2 linked regions of the Planctomyces sp. SH-PL62 genome follow. The protein of the gene in region 2 binds, or shares a complex with, the protein of the main gene of each other region. Links are inferred from orthologs where the notes say so. Each region holds a gene or a part of one and is shown on either strand. Other genes may lie near its edges.

What was found.
Region 1: the proteins of carA (region 2) and carB are in contact, whole or in part, in a solved structure (PDB 1KEE), measured with the Escherichia coli proteins. The link is inferred for Planctomyces sp. SH-PL62 from one-to-one orthologs.

The regions. Positions count from the first base shown.
Region 1 is NZ_CP011273.1:2,412-17,803, forward strand. The notes cover bases 856-4,641. They hold carB (carbamoyl-phosphate synthase large subunit), read right to left. Parts: upstream 4,293-4,641; coding sequence 1,056-4,292; downstream 856-1,055. Other genes in these bases: VT85_RS00010 (glycerophosphodiester phosphodiesterase), read right to left, coding at 856-961; VT85_RS00020 (hypothetical protein), read right to left, coding at 4,614-4,641. Outside these bases: more of VT85_RS00010, read right to left, coding at 1-855; more of VT85_RS00020, read right to left, coding at 4,642-5,069; VT85_RS00030 (DUF1559 domain-containing protein), read left to right, coding at 6,535-7,524; VT85_RS00035 (glycosyltransferase family 2 protein), read right to left, coding at 7,538-8,464; VT85_RS00040 (glycosyltransferase), read right to left, coding at 8,520-9,701; VT85_RS00045 (glycosyltransferase), read right to left, coding at 9,759-11,006; VT85_RS00050 (acyltransferase family protein), read right to left, coding at 11,003-12,232; VT85_RS00055 (O-antigen polysaccharide polymerase Wzy), read right to left, coding at 12,229-13,668; VT85_RS00060 (glycosyltransferase), read right to left, coding at 13,742-15,115; gmd (GDP-mannose 4,6-dehydratase), read right to left, coding at 15,320-15,392. UniProt on the Escherichia coli protein: Large subunit of the glutamine-dependent carbamoyl phosphate synthetase (CPSase).
Region 2 is NZ_CP011273.1:1,224,489-1,239,053, reverse strand. What follows is about bases 11,607-14,565. They hold carA (glutamine-hydrolyzing carbamoyl-phosphate synthase small subunit), read left to right. Parts: upstream 11,607-12,485; coding sequence 12,486-13,646; downstream 13,647-14,565. Other genes in these bases: VT85_RS04775 (adenylosuccinate synthase), read left to right, coding at 13,767-14,565; VT85_RS04785 (hypothetical protein), read left to right, coding at 11,607-12,359. In the rest of the region: VT85_RS04815 (PEP-CTERM sorting domain-containing protein), read right to left, coding at 1-624; VT85_RS04810 (S8 family peptidase), read right to left, coding at 710-3,493; VT85_RS04805 (hypothetical protein), read right to left, coding at 3,883-5,211; VT85_RS04800 (M20/M25/M40 family metallo-hydrolase), read left to right, coding at 5,393-7,396; VT85_RS04795 (hypothetical protein), read left to right, coding at 8,132-9,403; VT85_RS04790 (ABC transporter ATP-binding protein), read left to right, coding at 9,400-10,506; more of VT85_RS04785, read left to right, coding at 10,653-11,606. UniProt on the Escherichia coli protein: Small subunit of the glutamine-dependent carbamoyl phosphate synthetase (CPSase).

The sequences.
Region 1 (15,392 bases), 1.2 Mb from region 2 along the record:
CGGCCGTCGTCCACCATCGGGCGCGGGGCTCGTCGACCACCGTCTCGCGGATCACCCCCCCGGCCTGCTTGTAGCTGGCCATGATCAGCGCCGCGAAAATCGCCGCGGCCGCCGCCGAGAACCCCGCCAGCAGGGCGCCGTCGACCGCCAGGAGCGCGGCCGTCGCCGCCACCGCGAGCTTCGGCGAGGGGCCGACCTGGTCCAGCACCAGGCCGTTGATCGTGTGCAGCAGCCACGTCAGCGCGGCCGACGCCGCGAGGAAGCCGGCCCCGGCCCCCAGCACGACGACCGCCAGTCGGCCGATCCGCCCCGAGGTCCGCCGGCCGCTGGAGCGGAGGGCCGTCCACGGGGCGCGGACGTCCTCGAACAGCACGGCCGGGACGGCGAACATCCAGCGCAGGTAGAGCCAGCCCGCCGCCGCCGCGTACAGAACCCCGATCGCGCCGACCGCCGCGACCCCCTCCCAGAACGCGGCCGGGCGCTCGACCACCAGCCGGTTGAGGTCGTGGGGCCCCCAGAGCTTCGCATAAGCGAACGCCCCCGCCGCCCCGAACGGCGCGGCCAGCAGCAGGAGCAGCACGGCCTGGAGCAGGTCCACCTTGAGCAACGCCGGCAGCCGCTTGACGGAGTCGAACGCGTGCCAGACGCCGGGGCCGTCGCCCGAGAGGACCCCCATCACCCCCGCCAGCCGCAGGCTCAGCGTCGTGAGCTGCAGCGCCGTCAGGACAGCCAGCCCGGCCAGCCCGACCGGCGACAGGAAGAACGCGACGATCTCGAAGTTGCCGACCGAGCAACGCCCCCACGACTGCAAGGCCAGCCGCAGCACCCCCGCCGCCGTCGGCGCCAGCACCGCCGCCTCCAGCAGCGAGAACGCCGCCGAGAACGTCAGCAACGGCCCCCACCGCCGCCTCACGCGGGCCAGGACCATACGCATCGAATCGTCATGCGTCTCCACCTTCATGCGATGACCTCGGCGTCGACGGGGCGAGCTTGAACATAACGTCCTTCCCCCCCGGCGGGGGAAGGATGTTATGCCCCGGACCGCGGGAGGCCGCTCAGCTTTTCTTGAGCAGGTCTTGCAGGGCGTAGACCTCGAAGGGGCCTTCGCGGAGGCGTTCCATGGCGGCGACGGCGGCGCGGGCGCCGGCGAGGGTGGTGATGCAGGGGACGCCGTGGCTGACGGCGCTGGCGCGGATGCGGCCCTCGTCGGTGCGGGCGCCCTTGCCGCTGGGGGTGTTGACGATCAGGGCGATGTCGCCGTTGGCCAGGTAGTCCAGCAGGTTCGGCCGGCCCTCCTGGATCTTGCGGACGACGTCGACCTGGAGCCCCTCCTCGGCGAGCGCGGCGCTGGTGCCGGCCGTGCTCATGATCTTGAAGCCCAGCTCGGCCAGCTTCTTGGCGATCGGCACGATCCCCTTGCGGTCGCGGGACGCGACGCTGACGAAGACGGTCCCCTCGGAGGGGAGCCGGCTGCTGGCGCCGAGCTGGCTCTTGGCGAAGGCGGTGGGGAAGTCCGGCGCGATGCCCATCACCTCGCCCGTCGACCGCATCTCGGGGCCGAGCACGATGTCGACGCCCGGGAACTTGGCGAACGGGAAGACCGCCTCCTTCACCGAGGTGTACGACGGCGACGGCTCGTCGGCCACGCCCAGCTCGGCCAGCGTCTTGCCCACCATCACCCGCGCGGCGACCTGCGCCAGGTTCAGGCCGGTCGCCTTGGAGACGAACGGGACCGTCCGCGAGGCCCGGGGGTTGACCTCCAGGACGTAGATCTCGCCGTCCTTGACCGCGAACTGGATGTTCATGAGTCCGCGCACGCCCAGGGCTTCGGCCAGGGCGTAGGTCTGCTGCTTGAGGCGAGCGACGATCTCGTCGGGGAGCGAGTACGGCGGGATGGCGCAGGCGCTGTCGCCGGAGTGGATCCCGGCCTCTTCGATGTGCTGCATCACGCCGCCGACGATCGTCCGCTCGCCGTCGGAGACGGCGTCGACGTCGACCTCGACGGCGTCTTCCAGGAACTTGTCGATCAGGATCGGCCGGTCCGGGCTGGCGTCCACGGCCTCGGTCATGTAGCGGTCCAGGCTCGTCTCGTCGTAGACGATCTCCATCGCCCGGCCCCCCAGCACGAAGCTGGGGCGGACGACGACGGGGTAGCCGATCCGGTCGGCGATCCGCCGCGCCTGGTCGAACCGCGTGGCCGAGGCGTTGGGGGGCTGCCGCAGGCCCAGCCGCTCGATGACCATGCGGAACCGCTCGCGGTCCTCGGCGACGTCGATGTTCTCCGGGCTGGTGCCGATGATCGGCACGCCGGCGGCCTCCAGCGCCTTCGCCAGGTTCAGCGGGGTCTGGCCGCCGAACTGGACGATGACCCCCGTGGGCTGCACGCGCTCGCAGATGTCCAGCACGTCCTCGACGGTCAGGGGCTCGAAGAAGAGCCGATCCGACGTGTCGTAGTCGGTGCTGACGGTCTCGGGGTTGGAGTTGACCATGACGACCTCGTAGCCGTCGGCCCGCAGGGCGAACGCCGCCTGGCAGCAGCAGTAGTCGAACTCGATCCCCTGGCCGATCCGGTTCGGCCCGCCCCCCAGGATCATGATCCGGGGCCGGTCGCCCACCCGGGCCTCGTCCTCGGTCTCATAGGTCGAATAGTAATACGGCGTGACGGCCTCGAACTCGGCGGCGCAGGTGTCCACCAGCTTGTAGACCGCGGCGATCCCCCGGCGACGGCGCTCGCGGCGGACCTCGTTCTCGCTCGCGCCCCAGAGGTGGGCGAGCTGGCGGTCGGCGAACCCGGTCCGCTTGGCCTCGCGGATCAGTTCGTCGGACGCCTCCTCCAGCGATCGGACCTGGCGGAGCCGACCCTCGATCTCGCACAGCTCCTGGATGTTGGCCAGGAACCAGGGGTCGACGCCGGTCAGCTTGTGGACGCGCTCGACGCCCATCCCGGCCAGCAGGGCGTACCGCAGGTACCACAGCCGCTCGATGTTCGGCGTGGCCAGCTTGGCGATGATCTCGTCCTCGGAAGGCTGATCCGGCGTGCCCCAGCGGTCCTTCGGGTCGCAGCCGATGCCGAACCGGCCGACTTCCAGGCCGCGGAGCGCCTTCTGGAGCGACTCCTTGAACGTCCGGCCGATCGCCATCACCTCGCCGACCGACTTCATCTGGGTCGTCAGGACGGCGTCGGCCTCGGGGAACTTCTCGAACGCCCAGCGCGGGACCTTGGTGACGACGTAGTCGATCGTCGGCTCGAAGCAGGCGGGGGTCTCGCGGGTGATGTCGTTGCGGATCTCGTCGAGCCGGAAGCCGACGGCCAGCTTGGCGGCGATCTTGGCGATCGGGAAGCCGGTCGCCTTGCTCGCCAGCGCGCTCGAGCGGCTGACGCGGGGGTTCATCTCGATGACGATCATCCGGCCGTCGCGGGGGTTGACGGCGAACTGCACGTTCGAGCCCCCGGTGTCCACGCCGATCTTGCGGAGGACGGCCAGCGACGCGTCCCGCATCCGCTGGTATTCCTTGTCCGTGAGCGTCTGCGCCGGGGCGACGGTCACGCTGTCGCCGGTGTGGACCCCCATCGGGTCGAGGTTCTCGATGGAGCAGACGATGACGGCGTTGTCGGCGCAGTCCCGCATCACCTCCATCTCGTACTCCTTCCACCCGATGAGGCTTTCCTCGATCAGGCAGGAGTGCGTGGGGCTGATCTCCAGCGCGTAGTTGACCATGCGGTCGAACTCTTCGCGGTTATAGGCGATGCCGCCGCCCGAGCCCCCCAGGGTGAAGCTGGGGCGGAGCACGCAAGGCAGGCCCACCACCTCGTCGCGGATCCGGCGGGCGTCTTCCAGGCTCTCGGCCAGGCCGCTCCTGGCGCTCTCCAGGCCGATCTCGTCCATGCACTTCTTGAACAGGTTGCGGTCCTCGGCCTTGCGGATGGCCTCGGCGCTCGCGCCGATGAGGATGCAGCCGTACTTCGCCAGCACGCCCGACTCGTACAGGGCCATGCCGACGTTCAGCCCGGTCTGGCCGCCGAGCGTGGGCAGGACGGCGTCGGGCCGCTCCACGGCGATGATCCGCTCGACGATCTCCGGGATCACCGGCTCGATGTACGTCCGATCCGCCATCTCGGGGTCGGTCATGATCGTGGCCGGGTTCGAGTTGACCAGGACGACCTCGTACCCCTCCTCGCGAAGGGCCTTGCACGCCTGGGTGCCCGAATAGTCGAACTCGCAGGCCTGGCCGATGACGATCGGCCCCGCGCCGAGGATCAGGATCTTTTTGATGTCGGTACGCTTGGGCACGGCAGGTCGTTCTCGCGTCTTATAGATGAGGAAGGATGGGGTGGGCCGGTGGGCGTCGAGCCGGGTCGCGTCGCGCGCAACCCCTTCGCGGGCCGCCCCTTGCCGCGCGAAACACGCCTCGGGCCGCGCTCGCCCTCGGACTTCCTCAACGAGGCGGCGCGGCCCGGAAAATTTCCCGATCTTAGCACTTTTCCCGGGGCCGCAGCAAGGGTGGCGACGGCGGGAACCGCCGGGCGGCGTGCGTTCGGAGGGCGCGAGATTCCCTCGAACGTCGAATGTCCCGCGACCCGGGATGGGTCAGAAGACCTCAGCCCCCCAGCCTCAGTGGAACACGGTGACGCGAGGAGCGAAGGCCGGCTCGGGAGCCATGAATATCAGCCGAATCCCATCGTCCGAGACGAGATAGGTCTCCTCGGTCGAGACGGACGCCGAGAACATTCCCGACTCGAACACGGGAGTGACGCGGATTCGGACGCAGAGCCCCAGCGGGGTCGTCGCCATCTCCTGGATGATCCCGCTCCAGGCCACGATCGCCGGTGCCTCGTCGAAGTCGATCCAGGAGCAACGGAGGGCCCGTTCCTGGGGGACGAATCGGGCGATCTCCGTCTGCAAGGTGATCCTTTGGGCCACCGCCTGCTGTCGTTCCAGGTCAGGACCTTGGGCGTTGGGGCCGGGCGAGATGGTGAGAAGCCAACGCGCCGGCACCTCTTCCAGAAAAGCATCCTCGGGGGCGTCCGGCGAGTCAGGGGCGTTCGCGAACGCGGCGAGGGTCGACACGATCGGTCCCTGGGCGTTCGACCGACCGGCAAGTCCCACCCCTGCCAGACCGACGAACGATGTCGCCACGATCGACCTCACGAAGGCACCGCGGCGGAACTGGGGGCACGCTGCAGCTCGAGTCATCGAAAACGCCTCCTCGTTGGTGGCTGGTTAGTCAGCCTCGATAATGTAAGTACCGGGTCCATCCTTCTTGAAGCGGAAGCTCATAGGCAGGAACTCCGCATAGTCGATAAATCCTCCAGGATATGTGAATTTGATTCTGATCTCCTGGTCAAGCGAGACGACGATGTTCTCGAGGGGCCGCGTCGCGTAGTATGTCGGATCGTCGTTCACTTGTTTCATATCAACAATAGTGCCGCCTTGGATGGTGAAGCGCGAAGCTAGTGGGTCGGACGAACTCCCGGGGACCCATCCAGAAGGCGGCTCGACGCTAAACACAGCTCCCGTGTTTGTGTAGACCGTGAGATTTGTTATGCTTTATTGAGCAAAACCTGATATGTACGCGGCTCCGGCGTCGCCTTGCTTGACCCGAAAGACAATGTTGCGGTCCGATCCAATAGGCGTCGATACGTTGGTTCCAGAAATGATTTCAAGTTCGTCTGGCTTTGGGATGATCAGGGACTTGGTGACGACAATTGGGACAACGTAGGGGTTTCCGGGGTAAGGAAACAGCGTCATGGTGCATCGAAATTCATAGGTTCCCGGAAGGGGCAAGTAAGAAAGAAGAGTCGCTGAGGTGGTGTTGGTGGCGCCCGTCGGTGTTCCCCAAGAAGTTACGACGGGCGAAATCAAGCGGCTTTCCCAAAGGTAGCCGGACACATTCCACGGGCGACCATCGATCGAAAATTCGCACCCTGAGCCGAAAGTCACGGGGGTCGGGTTTGTCTTGATGCTTTGGCTATGTCCGCACGGAACCCAGGCATGAAAGATTATCAAGCCCATGCCGACTGCGTACCTGAACATTGAGTAGGCGCGAGCCATTGTTTATACTCCGAGGCTAGTGCAACAAAGAGGATCTGCTCGAATCGAAGTCTTGTCAAGCTGGCCTAGCGCTTCGAGACGGTTTCCGTCTCGCGTTCATTCGCGGTTCGATATTTGCGAGAGACCGAGCTGGGCGAGGTATCGCAAGGAGTGTTGTCGACGCATCTTTCGGCGGACCATCGACGTCCCCCTTAGGTTCTATGCCAGCAGAGACTGTTTTACGCCGCCTAGCAAAGCAATGGGGACATCGGTCATCGGCCAGGCATTCATCAGGGAGAGTTTGGGCGGCCTGTGATGCAGGAGTCGCTCGGATGGGACTGGATGGGGGGCAAACGAACAGTTGGTTAACCAGCGAAGGAGGGGGGGGCAAGGCAGTATGGGTGGAGATTGAGGCACTGTATAGTCCTCAATCTTCCCTGATCTGGTGCCTGGCCAATCCTGCCCGTTGCGGCTTCGGGATCTCGATTCAGGAGGGAGAGGGATGCGATCGATCGATCCGGTCGGACTGCGACGGGGCTTCACGTTGATCGAACTGCTGGTCGTGATCGCGATCATCGGCCTGCTCGTCGGGCTGATTCTGCCGGCGGTCCAGTCGGCTCGCGAGGCCGCCCGGCGGCTCCAGTGCACGAACAACCTCAAGCAAGTGGGGCTGGCGCTCCACGCCTACCACGACGCCGCCGGGGCGTTCCCGCCGGGCGTCGTCCTGCGGGGATGGCCCGCCGACCCGGCGGTCCCCCATCCTCCGGGGGGAGGCTGGGGCTGCGCGATCCTGGGCTGGCTCGAACAGAGGTCGCTCTTCGACGCGTTCAACTTCGCCCCGTCGTTCTTCGAGAGGGTCCACGACAACCGGACTGCGGGCTCCGCGCCGATCGCGACGTTCCACTGCCCCAGCTCGGCCGGCGGCGGTCCCGTAGACCACGGCTTCATGATGCCGACGCCCATTCACGGCTTCGACTGGCTCGCGCCCGGTCAGTACGTCGGGTCGGCCGGGCGGCTCGACACCCCGGGATTCGGCCGGGGAGCGTGGTCGGTTCGCTCGGGGGACGGCGTCTTCTTCGGCGACAGCCGGGTCGGCCTGCGGGACCTGCGCGACGGCTCGTCGTCCACCCTCCTCGTCGGCGAGCGTTCCCGGCGCATCGCCGATGCGACCTGGGTCGGCGTGGCCTTCCCCTCGGGCAACCTTTGCACGAAGGACGGCTGGAAGCTGCAGGGCTGCACCTCGTCGTTGTTCCTCGCCCTCGGTCGGACCGGCCCGTCCGAGGGCTTCTGGAGGCTCGACGACACGTCGGAGAGGATCTCCCGCGACCCGAACGCCGGCCCGGACGGGTTCAGCAGCGACCACGACGGGGTCGGAAATTTCGCGATGGCCGACGGCTCGGTCCGGTTCATCAAGGCGACGATCGCCCCGGCCGTCCTCCGAGCCCTCGCCACCCGCGCGGGGGGCGAGGTCGTGGACGCCTCGGCGTACTGACCGCCGGGCGCGGTCAGGCGTCGCGCTCGGTCACCCGATTCTCATACACGTTCGCCCACGACAGGAAGTCGTAGAACGACAGCAGGGTGCAGAAGACCAGGCCCGGCTTGCCGTCGAGGAAGCCGAGGCGGAGGACGTAGGAGTAGAGGAAGCGGACGGCGGGACGCATCGGCAGGCGGAGATAGATTTTCTTGAGCATCCGCTTGAACCGCTTGCCCCGGCCGATGGACTTCGGGATCGGCTCGCTGAGGAACCGTTCGTACTGGGCGGCTTCCCAGACGGCGTAGCGGTTGTGTTTCTCGACCCAGGCGGCGATGGTCGGATAGGCGTGGTGGTCCAGCTCGTGTCGCAGGCGGCCGACGCGGCCTTGCAGCTCGACGTGTTCGTGAGCCTCGTTGTCTCCCGAACGGCCGCCGGTGTGGTCGGGCATACGTTCGTAGCGGCCGAGCTTGTGCTTGAACAGGCGGAGGTTCCAGCACTCGGAATATCCGCAATGCTTGATGCGTCGACCCAGGAAGTAATACTTGGAGTTGAGGTAGAAGCCCTCGGCCTCGTCGGCGGCGATCCGCGCCCGGATCTCCTCGGCCAGCTCGGGGACGACGACCTCGTCGGCGTCGACGATGAGGACCCACTCGTTGCGGAACGGCAGGTTCTCGAGCGCCCAGTTCTTCTTCTTGGGGAAGACGCCGTTGAACGCGAACTGGACGACGCTCGCGCCGTGCTCGACGGCCACGTCGCAGGTGTCGTCGTTGCTCTGGCTGTCGACGACGAAGACCTCGTCGGCCCAGTCGAGGGCCGGCAGGCAGCGGCGCAGGTTGGCGGACTCGTTCTTGACCGGCACGATCACGCTGACCGGCGCCCGACCCGTGCGCGGGGCGTCGGCGGATCGCTCGGGAGCCTGGGCTTGAACTTGGGTTCGGGCTTCGTCCAGGACGGGCATGGGGTCTCGACTCCGGGAGTGTGGGGCGGGCCTTGGGCCGGGGACGGTCGTCCGGTCAGGCGATGACGCATTCGGGCGGGGCGCCGCCGCCGGCGAGCCAGCGGTAAACGTCGGCGAGCTTGGCGGCCTGCTGCTCCCAGGTGTACTCCGATTCGACGAGTCGTCGGCCGTTGGCGCCGAGCGTCCGGCGCTCCTCGGGGGAGCGTTCCAGCAGCTCGCGGAGGGCCCGCGTCAGCGCCTCGGCCTCGGGCTCGACGACCACGGCGGCATCGGCTTTGGCGGCCTCGGGGAAGTAGCAGGCGGTGGTGAAGACGGCGGGGAGCGAGCAGGCGAGGGCTTCCAGGATCGCCATGCTGAACCCCTCGCTGTAGCTGGGGAGCGTGAAGGCGTCGGCCGCCGCCCAGACCCGCCGCGACTTCGCGCCGGAGACGTGGCCGACGTACGTCGCCCGGTCGTTCAGGCCCAGCTCGCTGATGCGGTGGGAGAACGGCGTGAGGGCCCCATCGTCCTTGCCGGCGATCAGCAGGTGGAGCTGGGGGAAGTCGCGGGCCAGCGCGCCCAGGGCGTCGGCCAGCAGGTCCAGGCCCTTCTTGGCGTGGACCCGGCCGTAGAACAGGAGCACGAACTTGTCCTTCAGCTCCGGGTGCTCGGCCTCGAGCGCCTCGCGGGGCGGCAGGTCGTCGAGCGCCGCCAGGTCGACGCCGTTGGGGACGAAGCAGACCGGGGTCCACGGCGCGAGGTCGCGGAGGTGGCCGATCTCGGGCCGCGACAGCGCGTGCAGGCAGGACGCCCGCCGGAGATTCCGCGACTCGACCAGGGCCAGGTAGAGCTTCTTCTTCCAGCGCTTGTGCCGCAGCGCCCAGGGCTCGGCCATGCCGTGCGCGGCCATCACGTAAGGCACCTTCGCCGACCGCGCGACGGCCGCCCCGCGCCGGGAGTGGAACTGCCAGAGGCCGTGCATGTGGACGACGTCGGCCGAGCGCACGGCGGCGTCAAGGTCGACGTCGGGTCCGTCGATCGCCAGGCCCTCGGGCGCGGCCAGTTCGTCGAGCCGCGAGGGGGTCGGCGTCACGATCCGAACGTCCCCCCCCGCCCGCTTCAGCGCGCCGGTCATTCCCAGGATGCTCGGCACCATGCCGCCGTCGCGGACCGGGTCCAGGCCGTTGCACAGGTGGAGCCAGCGGGCGGGGGCGGCGCTCGTCTCGGTTCGCTTCGACCTGGTCGTCAGGGTCGTCATCGGTGTCACCTCCGTGTGTCGTTCGAGTCGCGAGATCCTTCGTGGCGTTCCTGCGGGTCAGCCCTTCATCCGGATCGGACCGACCAGGGGGCGCGAGCGTCGGGGCTGGCGGGCCGTCTCCCAGGCCTCGATCGCCCCCGAGGCGAAGCGGTCGGGACCCCACTCGGCGGCGACCTCGCGGGCGCGACGGCCGATGGCGCGGCGGTCGTCGTCGGAGAGGGCGGCGGTCCAGTTGAGCTTGGCGGCGATGTCGCGGACGTCGAGCGGGTCGAACCGAGCGCCGGTGGTCCCTTCGGGCTCGGGGACGAGCGTCCGGGCGCAGCCGGCCCGCGCGGAGAGCAGCAGCGGCAGGCCGGCGGCGGCGGCCTCGTTGGCGACCAGGCCCCAGGGCTCGGAGACGCTCGCCAGCACGAAGGCGGCGGCGTGGGCGTACCATCGCGACAGGCCGTCGGCCTGGAGGAAGCCCGGCCGGTGGATCGCCCCGGCGCAGCCCGACTTCTCGATCGCCCCGGCCACCTCGGCGGCCTGCGGGCCGTCGCCGCAGAGGACCAGGTCCCACGAGCCCCCCTGCCCTCGATAGCGCCCGAACGCCTCGATCAGCCGGATCAGGTTCTTCTCCGGGGCGAAGCGGCAGACCGACAGGAAGAACGGGGCGTCCGGCGTCCCCTCGCGCGAGCCGGGGCGTTCCCGGCAGGCGTCGGCGCGTTCGGCGAAGAAGTCGTGGTCGACGGCGTTGTACCCCAGCGCGATCCGGTCGGCGGGCATGCCCAGGTCGACGAGGTACTCGCGGTGCGAGGGCCCGCCGCAGAGCGCCGCGTCGAACAGCCGCAGCCGACGAGCCTTGAGCAGCTCCTTGTACCAGACGCGGGGACGGTCGACGGCCTGGCTCTCCGACATCAGGATCGTCGCCGCGCGGTGGCGACGCCCCCACTTCGCCAGCGCCAGCGACTCGGGCCGGACGTAGCCCACGGCGGCGACGGCGTCGGGACGGTCGCGGTCGAGGGCCTCGGTCATCGCCTCGGCGCACGCGCCGGCGGGGATCTCCTCGAGCGCCCGGTCGGGGAACAGGACGACGCGCTCGAACGGCTCACGATCCTCGCTCCGGGCCCAGGGGTAGAGGCGCTCGCCGCCGGCGGTCTCATAGGCGATCAGGCGGTCGCCCCGCGCCGCCAGCCGCGCCGCCAGGGCGCGGAGACGGGCCAGGTGATAGGGGCCGAAGTTGGTGAAGCAGACGGCGTAAATCATGGCGGGGGCTCCGGTCGGCCCGGCCCGGCCCGCGGCCGGGGGGCGGGGCGTCTCGATCATCGCTGAATCCCCAGTGCGGGTGCGGGTGCGGGTGCGGCGGCGGCGGGCGCGACGGGGCGGCTCCGGAGGCGACGCATGACGTCGACGCGCCAGGCCATGATCGGGGCCTCCAGCAGCCGTCCCAGCGGCAGGCAGCAGCCGATCGCGAAGAGCGCCGCGGCGGGCCAGATCGCCCACCACGGGGCCGTCACGCCCCCGGCCCGGATCGCCGTCCCGAAGGCCAGCAGCAGCGGCCCGTGGAACAGATAGGTCGGATAGCTGATGAGCCCCAGCTCCTCCGGGAGCCGCCGCGTCCCCGACGGCGGCGGCGACCCGGACGCGCGGGCTTCGCGGTCCTGGTTGATGAAGCGGACCAGCATCAGCGCGAACGCCACGCCGGCGGCGACGTACACGAACTCCTGATGCACCCGCCGACTCGTCCACATCGCCATGCTCAGGAGCACGGCCGCCGGCCACGCCCGCGCGAGCAGGCCGAGCCGGCGCGAATCGGCCAGCCGGGGCGTGTAGACCGAGACCAACGCCCCCAGGTGCCAGACGGCGCCCAGCCCGAACAGCAGGCCCGTCCAGAGCACCAATGGGTGCCGCGCACCCAGCCGATAGCCCACCTGCAACGCCAGGCCTAGCGCGACGCAGAGCCCCATCCCCGCCACCGCCGGCCGTCGACCCAGCGGGATCGTCACGGCCGCGATCAGCCCGAACAGGAGGTAATACGCCGCCTCGTTCGTGATGCTCCACGACGGCGCGAACGAGCCGAACGTCTCGGTGAAGTTCTGGACCAGCAGCCCCTGGAAGGCGAGCGTCGGCCGGTTGAGCCCGTTCATCCAGACCGAGGGCCGCCAGCCCGAAGCGCGGGCTCCGGCCTCGACCGCCACGGCGAACGCCAGGGCCGCGTAGTACAGCGGCAGGATGCGAGTCGCCCGCGCGACCAGATAGGTCCGCAGCGGGAAGGTCCCCTCGCGGGCCAGGCGCTGGACCGACGCCTGGATGCAGTAGCCGCTGAGGATGAAGAAGCCCATGACGTAGTAGATGCCCGTGCCGGTCGCGTAGCTCAGCACGTCGACCAGCGGCCGGGGGAGGCCCGAGGCCCAGTGCGGGTCGAGCGTGACCGCCAGCTCGAACGCGTGCGCGACGACGACCAGCAACGCGAAGACGCCTCGACAGACGTCGATCTTCTCATTCAACGAGTAGGGCGGCCGCGCGGCGGCGGTCCGGGGCGGCGGGCTCATGATGGGATCCTCTCCGTGGCGAATCGGGGGCCTCGGGCGGCCCGGACGTGGGCCTCGAATTCGGCGTGGGGCTCGTACGGCTCACTCGGGTCGTGCGGCTCGTTCGAGCCCGCCTCGGCCTCCGGCCGGGCGAAGAACTTCGAGACCGACCAGGTCAGGACGACGATCGGGAAGACCGAGAACGCCCAGTTGTAGTAGAACCAGATCAGGGGGTCGTCGGTGACCACCATGAACCAGGCGTTGAAGAAGAAGATGGACCAGAAGAACTGCGCCCAGGGCGTGTCGGCGTAGAGGAGGAAGTAGTCGTAGAGCGTGCGGAGGAAGATCGCCGCCCCCGCCAGCACGATGATCGTCCCGATCAGCCCGCCGTTGAGCTGCGCCGCGCCCAGGATGCCGATCGCGGGCCCGGTGAAGTCGTCCTCGCGGGGGAACTCGGAGCCGGCGACCCAGGCGTCGATCCACTGCTGACGGCCGTAGAGCGGCTTGGACGGCCAGATGATGCGGGGGATGTACGTCGAGAAGATCCGCAGGTAGCTCGCGCCGTAGTCGTAGTCCGACTTCTCCGGCACGGTGTCCAGCATCAGCAGGTAGCCGCCGTATTCCTTGGTCTCATACGAGGCGCCCTGGTCGGGCTCCTCCTCGGCGATGTCCATGCTGACCAGGATCTGCGCCAGGTCGAACTCGCTGGCGTACTCCGCGAAGCCGGAGAACGAGCGTTCGTAGTTCTGGTTGTTCCGCCAGCCGATCGCCAGGGCGACCACCAGCGCGCCCAGGAACGCCGTCGTCCCCAGCACGCCCCAGGACGGCCGCTTCAGCCGCGTGATGTAGATCGAGGCGATGGTCGACAGCACGCCGATCAACGAATGCGAGCGCTTGCCGTTGAACATCCAGATGAGCACGTAGAGCCCGCCCAGGGCGAGCCCGGCGTGGAAGTAGGCGGGCCGGGGCGCGTCGAGCCGGCGTCCGGTCGTCATCAGGAGGACCGCCGCCACCATCATCACGAACGGGAACGACCGCAGGAGCGCCCCCTCGGGCGACATCTCCTCCTGCGCGGACCCCCCGCCGAAGATCCCGGCGCAGTACAGGCCCCAGACGACCAGGATCGGGCTGAGGGCCGTGACGGTCCCGACCGACCACCCGCGCGGCGAGGCTGGCAGCCGGCGGGCGAGGAGGCGGCCGAACCCCGCGTGGTACACCATCAGGAACCAGATCAGGGCCAGCAGGGCGCGGAGGTTCGCCCACTGCACCAGCTCCTCGCCGCGCGTGGCGACCGCCCACTCGCGATAGGAGATCGGCTGGATGACGTAGACCTGGACGTAGCCGACGAAGAACATCCAGACCGGGGCGAACGGGTCGAACCGCTTCGTGGCCACCTGCCACGCGAAGTAGAGCGCCATCACGCCGGCGGTCGCGTAGACGTATTGCAGATCGTCCATGATTCTCCGGCGCCCCTGGCGCCGCCCCCTCCCTGGTGCGCGATCCGAAGCTCCGCGGCCGATCCCTCCGGGTTCAGCCGCCGGGCCGGGCCGCGAGGGGCCGGACCCGTTCTCGCTCACGCTCCCGTTCTCGGGCCGTGAGGCGGAGCCGTCGCCGCTCCTCGACGAGCCCGGCGACGGCCTCGACCACGGCGACGTGGTAGCGGGGCCAGTCGAAGTCCATCGCCCGCCCCCGCGCCGCGGCCGACATCCGCGCCCGGAGCGCGGGGTCTTCCCCGAGCCGGGCCATCGCGGAAGCCAGGGCGTCGACGTCGCGCGGCGGGACGATCAGGCCCTCGACGCCGTCGCGGACGACCGACCCGGCCTCATGGGTGACGACGGCCGGCAGCCCGCACGCGAGCGCCTCGTAGGTCACGACGGCCGAGCCCTCGAACAGCGACGGGAAGACGAAGACGTCGGCCGCGGCCATGTGCGAGGGGACCTCGGGATGGCCCACCCTCCCCAGCGGCTCGACCCCTTCCAGCAGCCCTTCCAGCGGCCCCGGCCGGCGCGGCATGGGGCCCAGGAGCTGGAGCTTCCAGCCCGGCCGGCGGACCTTCGCCCAGGCTTCCAGCAGGTACTTGATCCCCTTCCGCTGGCTCACCCCGCCGGCGAACAGGAACGTGCAGGCGTCGTCGGCTTTCGCCCGCCTGGTCGAGAGCGGCCGGAAGCGGCGGCAGTCGGCCGCGTAGGGGATCACCCGGAGTCGCTCGCGGGCCACCCCCTCGCGCTGGAGGGCGCCGGCGATGTGCTCGGAGGGGACGAGGATCAGGTCGGCCAGCTCCAGGTCTCGCAGTCGGCGGGCGTGGAGCCAGGCCATCTCCTCGCGGTCGAGCGACGCGTCGCCCAGGTAGAGCGGGAAGAAGTCGGGCGAATGGGCCTGCTCGGCTTCCAGGACCCGGGCCTCCTCGCGAACGTCGCCGTGGACCATGCTCAGCACGGTGGCGATCCCCCGGCCGCGGCAGGACGGCATCGCCACGCCCGAGCCGACGTCGCTGAAGACCAGCAGCGCCTCGGGCCTCGCGGAGGCCAGCTCGCGGGCGAGGCGGCGGTCGAACCACTCGGTCCGCGCCCGGGCCGCCGCCCGTTTCAGGGCGGGCCGACGACCGGCGAATCGCGATTCGACCCGGAGCGCCACGTCCACCATCGGGACCGAGGCGACGCGGTCGGCCGGGATTTCCTCGTCGTGGCGACGCGCCAGGACCCGCCGGAAGCGGTCGTAGGCGGCGGGGGCCAGCTTGCGGGCGAGGTTCGCGCCCATGCCGTCGGGGTCGTGGTAGTACGACGTGACGAACCGCTTGAGCATCCCCGCGCGGCCCAGGCCGACGACGGCCTGGTAGGCGGGCGGCCGGGCGTCCGGGCAGGCCACGACCACGGAATCCCGGTATGTGCGCGCTTGTACGTCCATGATGGTGTCGACCTTCCTTGGTGCAGCGTCCTGGTCGTCACGTCGAAGTTAATCAGAAGTCGGGCCGGAGGGCAAGACCGACCCGGCCGGGGGCGGAACTCTCGATCGCCGGGTTCTTCCAGGACGAGTCAAGGCGGGTCGACGAGGCGGTCCGGGCGGGCCGACCGGACCGCGGGAACGAAGGCCGTTCGCTTCGGGTCCGCGTCACCGCCCCGGGAAGGCCTGGGCGTGCTTCTCGCGGCGGGCGAGTTCCAGGTCGTGTTCGACCATCATGGTG
Region 2 (14,565 bases):
TCACGCCAGGGCGACCCGACGCTCCCGAGCGGCGATCGCGGCGGCCGTTCCCGCCGCCAGCAAACCCATCGCCAGCGAGGAGGGCTCCGGAACGGTCCCGCCGGACGAGCGGACGGTGATGCGAGCGGCCCCGACGTTGGTGGGATCCAGCACGTCCCCCATCAGCGTGATGAAGTCCGCGGACTGGTCGTCCAGATCCTTCACCTGAAGCGTGGTCGTCCCCGCCGCCAGTCCGGTGAACGTCAGCCTGGCCAGCAGGAGCGGGGTCGTCAGGTCGTCGAAGCCCATCAGGCTGGTCAGCCCGAGGGTGATCGTCGAAGGATTCTCGAAAGCCGCGTCGGCGACCCAATCCAGGAGGTAGGCGATCGTCCCCAGGTCGGTTCCGAGGACGCCGGCGGGATCGCCGAACGAGAGGCGGATTCCGGCGGTGAGGAGCGGGTTGGACGCATCGACCTGCGGCCCCGCTCCTTCCTGGCCCAGCAGCACGTCCACCATGACGATCTCGCCGACGTCGATCGTCGACGACGAGGGCTGGAGCGAGAGGAAAAGGTCGGCCCGGGCGGACCCGGCGGGCAGACCGGCCAGGAGGGCGACGACGAAGACCGAAACACCAAGCGTTCGCATGGGCGTGGATCCTGGATGGAAGAAGACGGAATCAGGTCGAAGCCCGGCGCGCGGCCCCGAGGCTTCTCGGGGCCGCGCCCGCCGGTCAGGAAAGGCGTCGCTTGCGGAAGTTGGCCGTGAAGGCCGTCTGATCCGCGAGGTCGATGTCGCCGTCGCCGTCGCCGTCGAAGATCGAGGCGGACGGGGACGTGGGATCGACTCCGAGCGCCGCGGCCCGGAACGCCAGGAAGTCGACGGCGTCGACCTGGCCGTCGCCGTTGGAATCGCCGAAGAAGCGATGGAACGCGAGGGTGCGGACGCTCCCTCGCACGCCGTTCAGAGCGGCGTCGATCGGGTTCCCGGCGTCGTCGAGGATCGCCGCGCCGTCGATCCGGAGCGAGTACCTGCCGTCGGGCAGCGAGCCCCCTTGCAGGGCGCTCGCCTGGAACGTCAGGACGATCCGGGTGGTCCCGTCGCCACGGACGACGAACGACGGCACGACCGGCACGATCACGCCGTCGGTGGTCCGGGTCAGGGTGAACGCCGAGGCCGGGACCGTCGCCAGCGTGCCGGCGACGTCGAGCGTGATCGACCGGATCCGCGAGCGCTGGGCCGTGCCGTCGTCGACCACCAGGGCCGTCGCCTGCGAGATCGCCGTCACCTTCACGTCGTCGAAGGCGAAGCCGCCGGTCGTATCAAAGTGCTGGAACTTGATCCGCACGTCGGCGCCGAGGGTGAGCCCCAGGCCGGCGGCGATCCCTGAAAGGTCGAACGTGCGGGCCTGATAGGTCGACGTGGAGTCCGCCCCGGTGAGGCTGATGAGGCGATACCAGTTGACCCCGTCGACGGAGAAGGCGACGCCGTCGGCGTCCACGCGGCCGTTGAACGAGGAGGGCATCGGCTGATCCCCGTCCCCGGATTCCTTCTGGCGGAAGGCGAGTTGCACGCCCTTGCGACCGGCCAGATTCACGTGCAGGACGGATTCTCCGAGCCCGGAGAAGAAGCCGAGGCTCGAATCCATGACGAGGTGATAGGAGCCCGAGGCCGGCCCGCCGGTCGACGTGACGATCGTGCGAGAGGCCCCGTCGTTGTACGTCTCCCAGTGGACGTCCAGGGCCCGGGATTCGAAGCCGTCGAGGACGCTGGGGGAGGCGGCCGTCGGGTCGCCGAAGATCGCGTCGAAGGCGTTGATCAGCCCGTAGCCCGTGCGGACGTCGCGACCGATCCCGGAACTGACGATGTCGTCGGCGGTCGAGGTCAGGCGATCGTAGACCTGCTGGGCCGTGAAGCCGGGCCGATACTGGCGAAGCAGGGCCGCGACGGCCGCGGCGTGGGGCGCGGCGGCCGACGTGCCGAAGAAGTTCGGCCGGCCGTCGCCGTCGAAGTCGCTTCCGAAGAAGGTCGTGTCCGTCCCGTCGATCGAGGTGACGTCGGGGGTCGCCCGGATCTCCGGGGCGGCCAGTCGCGTCCCGTTGGGCGAGAACAGGATCGTGTTCGGGCCCGTCGAGGTGTAAGACTCCGGGTTCAACTGGTCGAAGAACGGAGCCGCGCCGACGGAGAGCCCCGCGGCCGACGCGTGCGGGTTCGCAGTCGCGCTGTTGGTGGGGAAGTCGACGACCGTGATCGCGCCGTAGTTGTTGGCCCCGTAGTTCACCCACTTGACGCGGCCGGGGTTCGGGCCGCTGAAATTATAGACGAGGAGGTCGTAAGAGCGGGTCGCGCCGGTGGTGTTCTGGAACGCGAGCAGTTCGCTGGGGGTCTGGATCGCCGGATTGTCCGCCGCGGAGGAAGCCACGATGGCGCCGGTGGCCGGATCGATCAGGTAGAAGTCCAGGTCGGTCGTCACGCCGTCGACCGTGTAGAACGGCTGGTCCCACTGCAGGTTCAGGTAGACCACCTGACCGGCGCCCAGCGTGATCCGCTGTCGCGTGTCCACCCCCGCGCCGGGGTTGAAGTCGAGGAAGCCCGATCCGTACGTGGGATCGGCTCCGAAGCTGGGGGAGGTCGATTCATACGCCTGGGTCCCCAGGTTCCCCGCGAGCGCGAAGTAGGCGACGTCCCGGTTGGCCACCACGTCGTTGATCGCCTGGGCGATCGGGCCGTCCTGGAAAAGGGGCTCCTCGAAATAGAAGATGTCGTCGGTGATGATCGAGGCGCCGAAGACCGCCGGATTGGCCAGGTCGCGGATCAGCTGGCCGAACTGGGCCTGGCCGTAGAAGGCCGACCCGAAGGCGAGCGGCGAGCCGGGCGCCAGGTCGTGCACCAGTTCGGCCATGCCGCGCCCCTCGTCGGAGCTGCCGGCCGGCCCTTCGAGGTAGTTCAGGACGCCGGCCGGGAGGTCGCCCGAGGCGACCCCCGCCGCATAGCCCCCCAGGCGGTTGAAGCTGTCGCTGATCACCCCCACCTTCACACCGGCCCCGGTGAGGCCGGCGGGGAGCGTGTTGCGGACGCGGTCGGCTTCGAGCACGAAATCGGCCTGGCTCGTCACGGCGCCGGCGCCCGTCTGAGGACGGGCGATGGCCGAGAGGCCCAGGAGCCCGGAGGCGGCGAGCGTCGTCGCGTCGAGGATCGAGGCGAGCGGCAGGAAGCCTTCGACCAAATGAAGCGCCGGCAGCGACGCCGTCACCTGGAATCCGAGCCGTTGCAGCTCGGGCGTCAGGCGGCCGACGTCCCGGGCCGTCACCGACACGGCGACCCGCCCCTGCGCATCCCGGATGAGCGGGAGCCGCGACGAATCGATGACCTGGGCCGGGCTCACGCCGGCGGGCGCCGTCCGGGAGGCGTAGACGAGGCTCGCCAGCGAGGACGACATCCTCTGGACCTGGGCGTCGCCGTCGCCCAGGATCGCGGGCGTCAGGAGGGAGGTCGCCCTGGGGAGAAGGCCCGCCATGAGCCTGCGGTCCTCCAGCTGTTCCGTCCGAGGGGAGCAGGCGATCGGCCGCCTCGGCCTCCGGGAACGCGCCCGGTCGGAATCCAGGTGATTTCGCGTCAAAGGGCACCTCTTCAGGGTTGCGACTCGAGGATGCGTCGAACGACTTCGGCGACGCCCTCGCGAGCCTCGATGCTTGACGACAAGGGATCTTCATCGAATCCCGGCGAGAGAGCGTGCGGGCGACGAGATCACGATGCCCGCACAATTCGACAAAGTCAAGCATCGAACGCAATTCTTCTTAAGGATCCCACGACAAGGCGGCCCCCGCCTTTCGATTCCGCGCATCCACGAACAATTTCAAACAACCGTCCGAACCCGACGAGCACGCCCCCGCAGGGCGACGCCGGTCAGGGGAGCGGCACGTCCCGGAACGTAAACTCGACGGGGACGGTGACGACCCGGCTCGGCGTCTCGTACACGAGCTGGTAGTCCTCGGGCTTGCCGGGCGCGTCGACGAATAGGTATTCGAACCCCAACCGGCCGCCGTCGCTGCCGGTGTTCGAGAATCCGCCGTTCTGTTCGAATTTGGAGCCGTCGGCCTTCTGGAGCCAGAGCCGGTTGTTGAACAACCCCTGGCGGTAGCTCTCGAACGCGGGCCCCTCGCCCGGATAGCTGAGGACGACCCCCACCTTCCAGACCTGCTCGTCCACCTCGACCCCTTCGAGCGTCACTCCCACCTCGCCTTGCTGGATGGTCTTCTTCTCGGCGAGGTTGGGGAAGCGGAAGGTCTTCACGTCGGCGGGGAGGGTCATCTCGGCCTTCACGCGGAAGGTCGCGAGCTTCATCGCCGACCGATCGGGCGCCTCTAGGTTCACGTTGACGTCGGCCGACGGGTTCTCGGGTCGCAGCACCACGTCGCTCGACTCCGCCGCCACCTGCGGCTTGACCGTGCGGCCCTGGTCGTCTCGGACCTCCACCTGATCGGCCTTGATCGCCATCAGCATCGGGCGGATTCGTGGCTCCCAGGCGATCTCGAGGGCCGCGTTGGCGGACGCCGCCCCCGTCTGGAAATCGCGCATCGCCGTGAACTGCCGGAGGGTCACCCGGAAGGGCCCGACGTACTGCAACGGCGTCGAGGTCGTCGCGGCGGCTCCGGCGGCGGCCTCGGCTCGCCCCCCCATGATGCCGATCGAGCCGTCGCCGGTGTACGGGGTGATCCCGACGTCGGCCCGCCGCGCGACCTCGTCGAGGGCCTCCAGGAACGGCGCGCCGTCCAGGTCGAGGTCGATCGACGGGTTCGTCGCCTCGACCCCGTACTGCTCGCGGAGGTCGGTGATCGGGTTGCCGGTCTGCTTCTGGAGCTGCAGAAGGGCGTCGCTGAGGCGGATCCCCTTCGCCTTGAGCGTCACCCGAGAGGGCTTCGTCGGGTCGTCGCCCGGCCCGTCCTTCCCGATCGACTCGCGGACCCTCGCGAGCCGATCGGCGCTCTCCTTCGGGAGGCCTGCCGGGTCCGGGAGCAAGGGCAAGGCCCGCGCCCCGAGCTTCACGAGCGCCGCCTCGGCCGCGTCGCGAGCCTCCGGCTTGTCCGCGCCCAGCCGCTCGACGAGTTGCAGCACGCGGTCGCGCAGCGCCGCTTCCGACGCCTCCTGGCCGACCGCCGCCCCCCCCGCGACCGCCGCGAGCAGGAGCGCCGGGAGCCACCGCGAGAACCGCCGACGCCCGTTCATTGCGATCATATCCACCGAGCCTCCCGCCGGAAGTGACAATTGTCCTAGCCCCGCCGGGTTCAGTGTAGCGGGGGGTCGGGGCGGTTGCAACGCGGCCCCCCTCGGCCGGGAGACGGCTTGACCCTGCCGACACGGCCCCTCAGAATCGACCCGTCCAGGACGATCAAGGCGTCGAGAAAGGAACGATCGGATGATGAGGCATCGCGTGGGGAGTCCGGGGCGGTTCTCGGGGGTCGCGGCGGGCCTGGCGGCCCTGGCGGCCCTGACCTTCGGGCCAGCCGTCGTCGGGACGCGGGCGCAGGCGCCGGTCGGGGACGGGGGCGGCGGGGCCGACTCGCCGGCCGCGACGTCGACGTTCGTCTCCCCGGCCGAGGTCCGGCTCCGGGACGACGTGACGTTCCTCGCCGACGACGCCCAGGAGGGCCGCGCGCCCGGGACGCAGGGGATCGAGGCCTCGGCCGAGTACATCGCCGGGCGATTCAAGGATCTCGGCCTCCAGCCCCCCCCCGGCGGCGACGGCTACTTCCAGAAGTTCACGATCTCCGGCCAGCCGCGCCTCGGCGACCCCCTCGAACTGACCGTCAAGGGGCCCGGCGACGTCGCGATCGCCGGCGTCCCCCGGACCGATTTCAACCCCATGGCCATTGGGACGACCGGCTCGGCCGACGCCGCCCCGATCGTCTTCGCGGGCTTCGGCATCACGGCCGACCGGCCGGACAAGAATCTGGCGTACGACGATTACGCGGGGATCGACGCGAAGGGCAAGGTCGTCCTCGTCCTCCGCCGCGAGCCCGGCCTGAACGATGAGGCGAGCCCGTTCGACGGCAAGAAGACCAGCGACTTCGCCACCTTCCGCCACAAGGCGACCAACGCCTACCAGCACGGGGCCGCGATGCTGCTGGTGGTCAACGACCTGGCCGGTCTCGGCTCCGACCGCGACGCCCTCCTGAACCTGGGCTCGGCGGGCTCCGAGACCCTCGCCCTCCTGCCGATCGTCCACGTCACCCGCGACTTCGCCGACAAGATCCTCAAGGCCGCCGGCGAGCCCACGCTGGCCGAGTTGGAGGCGGAGATCGACAAGGACTACAAGCCGCGCTCGCGCGAGTTGAAGGGGCTGGCCGTCGCCGGCCGCGTCAAGATCGACCGGCCCGCCATCGAGACCAGCAACGTGATCGGCGTGCTGGAAGGGGCGGGGCCGAACTCCGGCGAGACGATCGTCGTCGGCGGCCATTACGACCACCTGGGTCGAGGCGGCCTGACTTCGGGCTCGCTGGCCTTCCTCTCGACCGACGTGCACAACGGCGCCGACGACAACGCGTCGGGCACCGCCCTGACCCTGGAACTGGCCCGTCGGCTCGCGGAACGTCGCGACCCGCCCCCCCGCCGGATCGTCTTCGTCGCCTTCTCCGGCGAGGAGCGCGGGCTGCTCGGCTCGCAGCATTACGTCGAACACCCCCCCTTCCCGATCGAATCCACGGTCGCCATGTTCAATTTCGACATGGTGGGCCGCCTGAACGAGAAGCGTGAGCTGACGATGATCGGCACCGGGACCTCCCCCGGCTTCGACGGCCTGGTCGACGCGCTCGGCAAGGACTCCGGCCTGACCATCAAGAAGGTCCCGGGCATGACCGACGGCTTCGGCGGCAGCGACCACCAGTCGTTCCACGCCAAGGACGTCCCCATCCTGTTCGCGTTCACCGGCATCCATTCCGACTACCACCGCCCCAGCGACGACTCGGCGAAGATCAACTACGCGGGGATGGCCGGGATCGCCGACTACATCGAGCTGCTCCTGCTCGACATCCTCCGACGACCCCAACGCCCGGCCTTCGCGCGCGGCCCTGCCCCCGCTAGGCACGGCGCCTCGACGTCGCCGTCGGCGTCGCCTTCGCAGTCGGCCTCCACCGGGATGAGCGTCACTTTGGGCGTCATGCCCGACTACGCCGACGAGGGCAAGGCCGGCATGAAGCTCTCCGACGTTCGCGAAGGCGGCCCCGCCGCCAAGGCCGGACTCAAGGGGGGCGACGTGATCATCGGCATCGGCGGCAAGCCGATCGGGACGATCTACGACTACATGGAAAGCCTGGGCCGCTACAAGCCGGGAGACGCCGTCGACGTCCTCATCAAGCGCGACGGCAAGGACGTCACCCTTCGCGTCGAGCTGGGCAAGTCCACCTCGCCGCCCAAGCAATAAAAGGAGACTCCTCACTTAACACCACCACCTCAAGCGGATCGGGAGACGGCAATCGGGGTGCCACGGGTTCTCTGAACCCGTGGCACCCGAAGGGATTTCGCCGGAACTCGGTGGAGTCGAGTGAGGAGTATCAATAGTCAATAAAAGAAAAGCGGGCCCTCCGACGCCCCCCCCTTGCAGGGGAAGAACAGCGCGAGAGCCGTCGGGATTCGCAGCCCGGTCGCCCGAAACGCCGGCGGCTTCCACGCTCAATAGCGGTCTTCCCCCCTCGCGGGGGAAGACAGACCCCGAAGGGGTTAGATGAGGGGGTGCCGAGCACATGGAGCCGTCGGGATTCTCAGTCCGGCCGCACGAAGCGCCGACGGTCTCGGTGCTCGCCCCCCCCGCATCCGGCCCTGCGTGCCACCTTCCCCCGCCAGGGGGCTTACAAGGGGAGGTATTTTCGCAACTACTGGTTTTGAGAGAGGTTGCTGATCGTGATTTCGGGGCTTCGGATCGACGCCCGAGTTCACCGTTCGTGGAGAACCCCGTGATTTACGGGGCCAGATCACGGCGGCGTTCTGGCACATGATTAATCGACTTCCGTAACGGCCGCGATTCCGTGCGATTTGTCCACGCAACCTGTTTCAGCCCAGAATCTTGCAGAATACCTCCCCCTACAAGCCCGCCAGGGGGGAAGGACGTCGTTCGATCCCACCGCGACCGAGAGCCGTCCTCGCGATCCCAGGAGCGTCCATGAAACCGCCCGTCGTCCCGATCCTCCGGCGCCCCTCGGTCGCGATCGTCGTCGCGGTCGCGCTGCTGGAGATCGGCTGCGCGGGCGATCGCGACGACGTGCTGCGGGTCGCGACGAATCGGACGCGAGCCGAGTGCGCGCGACTGGCCCGGGAGTTCGCCGAGTGGCTCCGGGACCGCCCGGAGAGGGAAGCCGTCGACGCCGGGGCCATCGCCTGGATCGAGCTCCCCGAGGACGAGCCGATCGCCTCTTCGGCGCGAAGGGCCGACCTGCTGCTCGGAGGACCGATCTCCGATTACGCCAGGCTCGCGGCCGAGGGAAGGCTGGAGAGCCTGGGCGACGGCGCGCCTCGGCCCTACTGGGTCGTCGCCAGCCGTGGGACGGTCGGGCTCTCGGATGGGTCGGGGTCCTCGACGCGGCTCGCCCTGGCCGACCCCCGTCTCGACCCGGCGACCCGAGCCTGGGCGCTGGGGAGGAGGGCCGACCGGGAACCGTGGTCGGCCCGCTACGCGAGCCTGGTCGGGCTCTACGGCGAGGCCGAGGTCCCCATCGGCTGGCGCGCCGGATCGGCGCGGGCGACCGTGGAGCGAGGTCGGGCCGGGCGGACCGTCGCCGTTCCGGAGCCGGCCGAAGCGTCTTCATTCGAGGCCGTCGAGTTCGTCGAGGGGGCGGCGATCCCGATCGGCGCGCGACGGTCGCGGGCCGCTCGGGCGTTCCTGAAATTCCTGGCCGAGACTCGGGGGGCCGAGCCCGGCCCGAAGTTCGAGTCTCCGCTGGACGCGCGCCCCGAGGCCGACGCGGAGGACCTCGCCGCCGACCTGCTGGGGGCGACCCTCGTCGACGCGCAACCGGAGCTGTCGGCGGCCTCGGCCGCGGTCCGCAAGGCCGGCTCCCCGGCCTGGGCGACGGACCTGCTGACCCAGCCGCCGCCGTGGCCGCCGGCGTCGGTCGAGAAGCTGCTGCGACGCGAGGGCGAGGCGGGCCTGACGCTCGTCGAGACGCTCATCGGCCAGGTCGCCCCCGCCCCGGACCTGCGGCTCTGGCTCGCCCAGAGCTGGCTCAAGCCGCGCCGGCCGCTCGACGGCGAAGTTCTCGCGGAGGTGGCGGCCGGCGCGGGGGGGCGGCTGGCCCGCGAGCCCCGATTTCGATCCTGGCTGAAGGCGGAATGGACGCAATGGGCCCGACAGCGTTACCGTTGGGTGGCGCGGCTGGCCGCCTCGGGGGTCGCGCCCGTCTTTCCCCCGCCGCCGCCCCCGTCGAGCGACTCATGATCCGTGTCATCGCCGAAGGTCTGGTCAAGCGTTACGGCCGCGTCGCGGCCGTCGATCACGCGTCGCTCGAACTGCCGCCGGGCGAGCTGACCTGCCTGCTCGGCCCGCCGGGAGCGGGCAAGACCACGCTCGCGAGGCTGCTGGCCGGGCTCGAATCGGCCGACGACGGCGAGATCTATTTCGGCGACCGCATGGTCCAGGCCCTTCCCCCGCGCGATCGGGGCGTCGGCATGGTCTTCCGCGATCACGCCCTCTGGCCCGCGCTCTCGGTGCGCGACAACGTGGCCTACCCGCTGAAGCTCCAGGGCGTCCCCGGCCGCGAGCGTCGGCGACGGGTCGACGAGACGCTCGCCGCGCTGCGGGTCGACACCCTGGCCGACCTCCGCCCCGCCGCCCTGACGCCCGGCCAGTCGCTGCGCGTGGCCCTGGCCCGCGCCCTGATCGCCCAGCCCGACGTCCTGATCCTGGACGAGCCGCTCGCGGGCGTCGAGCCCCAGGGGCGCGACGACGCCTGGGACGAGATCCGTCGCGCCCGCGTGGAGGCCGGCCTGACCACGCTCCTGTTGACCTCGGCGGTCCCCGAGGCCCTCGCCCGCGCCGACCGCCTGGCGGTGATGGACCTCGGTCGCATCCTCCAGAGCGGCACGCCCCACGAGTTGTACACCCAGCCGGTCGACGTCTTCGTCGCGCGGCTGCTCGGCCCGACCAACCTGCTGCAAGGCCAGGTCGACGGCCTCAGCCACGACCCCTCCCGCCGGGAGGTCGTCGTCCGCACGCCGGTCGGCCGCCTCGTGGCCCGCACCAACCTCCCGGCGCCCACGGCGACCACCTCGCTGACGGTCTCCATCCGGCCGGAGTCGCTCGCGCTGGGGCCCGGAATCCCCAGCGACGCCAACCGCTTCCCGGCGACCATCGAGCGGATCACCTTCCAGGGCTCCACCCGCCGCATCCTCCTCCGAGGCCCCGGCGATTGGCCCGTCACCGCGCTGGCCCTGCAGAGCCAGTCGGCGCACGTCCGCGAGGGCCAGAGCGTGACCCTCTCGATCGCCCCCGAGAACGTCACGCTCCTTCCCGGCAAGTTCGCCGTCGGCGGCGGATCCTAGTCGGCCCGGGGACGCGACGGCGAGGCTCGGATTTCCCCGTCGAGGGAATTCCGGCCCGCCCCCCGGTATCACGACGACGGTCTGCTAAGATGGTGGCGACGATCGTCGGGGTCGTACCTGTCAGGATCGGGTTCGGGGATTTCCGGTTGATTCGTCTGATCGCAAGCTGGTTTTCGTCGATCGCGCTGGGATTGCTCGTGGCCGGGCCGCTCGCCGCGATGGGAGTCTGCGCGCTGCTGGACCGGGCGCCCGACGGCGAGGTCCGGGCGTCGCTCTTCCCGGTCGCGATCGCCGCGCTCGACCCGTTCGTCTGGGCGTGCGTCCGCAACAGCGTCGTCGTCGCCGGACTGGCGGCGTCGACGGCGATGGTCGCGGGGGTCGTCGTCGGCCGCCTGATCGGCGATCGGGCGTTCCGGCTTCGCGGCCCGGCCCTCCTGCTGCTCACGGCCCTGGCGGCGACGCCCTCCGTCGCCCTGGCGATGGGGGCCTCGGCGGCGGTCGGCGACGACGCCGCGACGGCCTGGTCTACGATCCTGTCCCGGTCCGAACGCGCGACCCGTCACCTCCCCGCCGACGCAGGCTGGCTCCTCTGGCTGCTGGCGGCCTCGCTCCCCGGCGCGGCGGCCGCGACCCTGGCGTACGCGTGGGCCCTGGACCGCCTGGACCCCGCCTGGCGCGACGCGGCCCGACTTGCGGGTGCCGACGGGACGCGAGCCTGGCGACGGCTCGCCTGGCCCCTGCTCCGGCCCGCGATGGCCCGCGTCGGCGGCCTCGTCTTCGCGGTGACGCTGGCCGATCCCGGCCCCCCCCTGATCCTCGGCCTGCGGCGGACCCTCGGATTCCAGATGGCGTCCGCCGCGTTCGACGCCGCGCCTTTTCCCCGGCTCGCGGTCCTGGGGCTCCTGGCGCTGCTCGCCTGCGCGACGGCCCGCGCGACGCTGCGGCTCTGGGCCGGGCCGACCCGGCTTGTAGGGCCGCCCCGGCGCGATCGCGACGGGGGGCGGGCGCGTCCCGCCGCCTCCTGGCCGCGCGTGGTCGTCCTGTCGACGCTCCTCGGATCAGGCGCGATCCTCGCGGCCGTCCCGCTGGGGGGGCTCGCGCGGGCGGCCTTCGACGGGGGCGAATCCGGGTTCCGGTCGGCGGCGATCGTCCCTCGGCTCGCCGACCCGGCCGTGACGCGCCTGCTGTTCCGCTCGATCGTCCTGGGTTTGGGCGTGGCGATCCTGGCGGCGATCTCGGGCCGCGCGCTCGGCGGCCTGGAGGCCGGGGCGGGGCCCGCGGCGTCCGGTCGGTTCCGACGCCTGGCGCGACTCCTCGCGCCGCCGCCGATGGTCGCGGGGGTCGTCGTCCTGGCCTTCGGATTCCTGATCGGGCTGGCGGCAGAGACGGTCGACTCGCGTTCGTCGATCGCGACCCGTCGCCTCGTCGAGGGGCTGGACGGCGAGCGACTCGGCCTCGCGACGGTGATCCTCGGGGTCTGGCTGGCGACCGTCGCGTCGCGGCTCGACGGCCGGCGCCCTCCCCTCGCGACCGGGACGGCCGAGTGCCGGGACGCCGCGACCCTCGCCGGGGCGGGGCGCAGCGGGGCGCGGCGGCTGGCCCGAGGAGGGTTCGGATCGGGGCGGTGGCGGGCCGCGGCGGCGACCGTCGCGACGGCGGCGGTGAACGTCGCGCCGGCGGTCGTGCTGGCCTCCTCGGCCCACTCCGCGACGATCGGCCCGGGCCTGCTCCTCTTCCATGAACGGCCCGGCGGCGGGGCGGCGATCGCCGCCTCCCTGGCGCTGATCGCGACCGCGGCGAACCTCGCCTCGGCCTTCCTCGACCCCGACGAACCGGACGGCCGGACCGGATGAACCCGGACCGGCTTCGAATCGACTCGACGACCAGGGTTCGCCGCGCGTACAATCGACTCGGTCCGAAACGACGAATTCCGCGGAAAACCGGAGGGTGAGGGCCGGATCACGGCCCCGGGAGCGACGATGGGCACGGCGAAACTGGCGCTCGAAGACGGCTCGGTGTTCACGGGCCGCTCATTCGGGGCTCAGGGCGAGATCGAGGGCGAGGTCGTGTTCAACACGAGCATGACCGGCTATCAGGAGATCCTCACCGACCCCTCGTACCACGGCCAGATCGTGGCGATGACCTACCCCGAGATCGGCAACTACGGCGTGAACACCGAGGACGCCGAGAGCCGACGGCCCTGGGTCCGCGGGTTCGTGGTGCGAGAGCTGAGCAGTCGGGTCAGCAACTTCCGGGCGGAGAAGTCCCTGGCGGCCTACCTGGAGGAGAACGGCGTCGTCGGCGTGTCGGGGATCGACACCCGAGCCCTGGTGCGGCTGACGCGAGTCCAGGGCGCCCTCCGGGGAATCCTGTCGACCGCCGACCTCGACGACGCCAGCCTCGTCGCCAAGGCCCGCAAGAGCCCGGGGATGGTCGGCCGCGCCCTCGCCAGCGAGGTCATGCCGAGCGAGGCGAAGGTCTGGGACTCGGGCCTGGACCAGGATTACCAGTTCGACGCCTCGGGACGGGGGGGGTCGGAAGTGCGTCGCCGGGCGGACGGGGCGAAGCGTCCGCACGTCGTGGCGATGGACTTCGGCATGAAGTGGAGCATCCCCCGGCACCTGGTCGACATCGGCTGCCGGGTCACCGTGGTCCCCGGCTCGGCGTCTGCCGAGGCCGTGATGGAGCACCAACCCGACGGCGTGTTCCTCTCCAACGGCCCCGGCGACCCCCGCCCCCTCGTCGAGGCCACCAACGTCCTCAAGACCCTGATCCGGACCGCCGCGGAGTCGCGAGGCATCCCCATCTTCGGCATCTGCCTGGGCCATCAACTCCTCGGCCAGGCGTTCGGGGCCGACACCTTCAAGCTCCGATTCGGCCACCGGGGCGCCAACCACCCGGTCCGCAACGAGGCCACCGGGAAGATCGAGATCACCGTCCAGAACCACGGGTTCGCCGTCGACCCATCCACCCTGCCGGCCGACGTGGTCGCCAGCCACGTCAACCTCAACGACCAGACGCTCGAAGGGCTCCGGCACACCCGCCTGCCCGTCTTCGGCGTCCAGTACCACCCCGAGGCCGCCGCCGGCCCGCACGACAGCCAGTACCTGTTCGACGAGTTCCGCACGGCGATGGCCTGAGTCCGGGCCTCGATCCGCCCCGCGATTCCGCCTCATTGACGAGGTCGTCCGGGGCGTGTACCGTGTAACTTTACATTACCAAGCGACCGCCGGGTCGCGAGCCGCTTCGGAGTGTGCGCCGTGGGTTCGACGTGCGTTGTCGGCCTCCAATGGGGGGACGAGGCCAAGGGGAAGATCGTGGATTTGCTGTGCGACCACCACGATGTGGTCGTGCGGTATCAGGGGGGGGCCAACGCCGGCCATACGGTCGTCCATGAGGGGATGACGTACAAACTCTCCCTGGTGCCGACGGGCATCCTCCGCGAGAACGTCGAGGCCGTCATCGCCAACGGCGTGGTGATCCATCCCCCGGCCTTGCTGAAGGAGATGGACTCGCTCCGGGCGCAGGGGGTGAAGTTCGAGGGCCGCCTGCACATCAGCGATCGCGCCCACGTGATCCTCCCCTACCACCTGGCCGAGGAGCGGCTGACCGAGGAGTCGACCTCGGCCGCCGACCACCTGGGGACGACCCGACGGGGCATCGGCCCCTGCTACAAGGACAAGGTCGGCCGGGTCCACGGCGTCCGGGTCGCCGACCTGTATCGGCCGGCGGACCTTCGCGAGCGGCTGGGTCGGATCGTCGACTTCAAGAATCGCCTGCTGACCGCGATGCTCCCCGATTTCGAGCCGTTCGACGCCGCCGAGGTGGCCGAGGAGTACCTCGGCTACGCCGAGCAGCTCCGGCCGTTCGTCTGCGACGCCACGTCCAAGCTCCACGAGGCCGTCGCCGCGGGCCGCCGCGTGATGTTCGAGGGGGCGCAGGGCTCGCTGCTCGACGTCGACCACGGCAGTTATCCCTACGTGACCAGTTCGAGCAGCAGCGCGGTCGGGACGGCGCCGGGCTCGGGCGTGCCGTCGCGCTGCATCGACCGCTGGATCG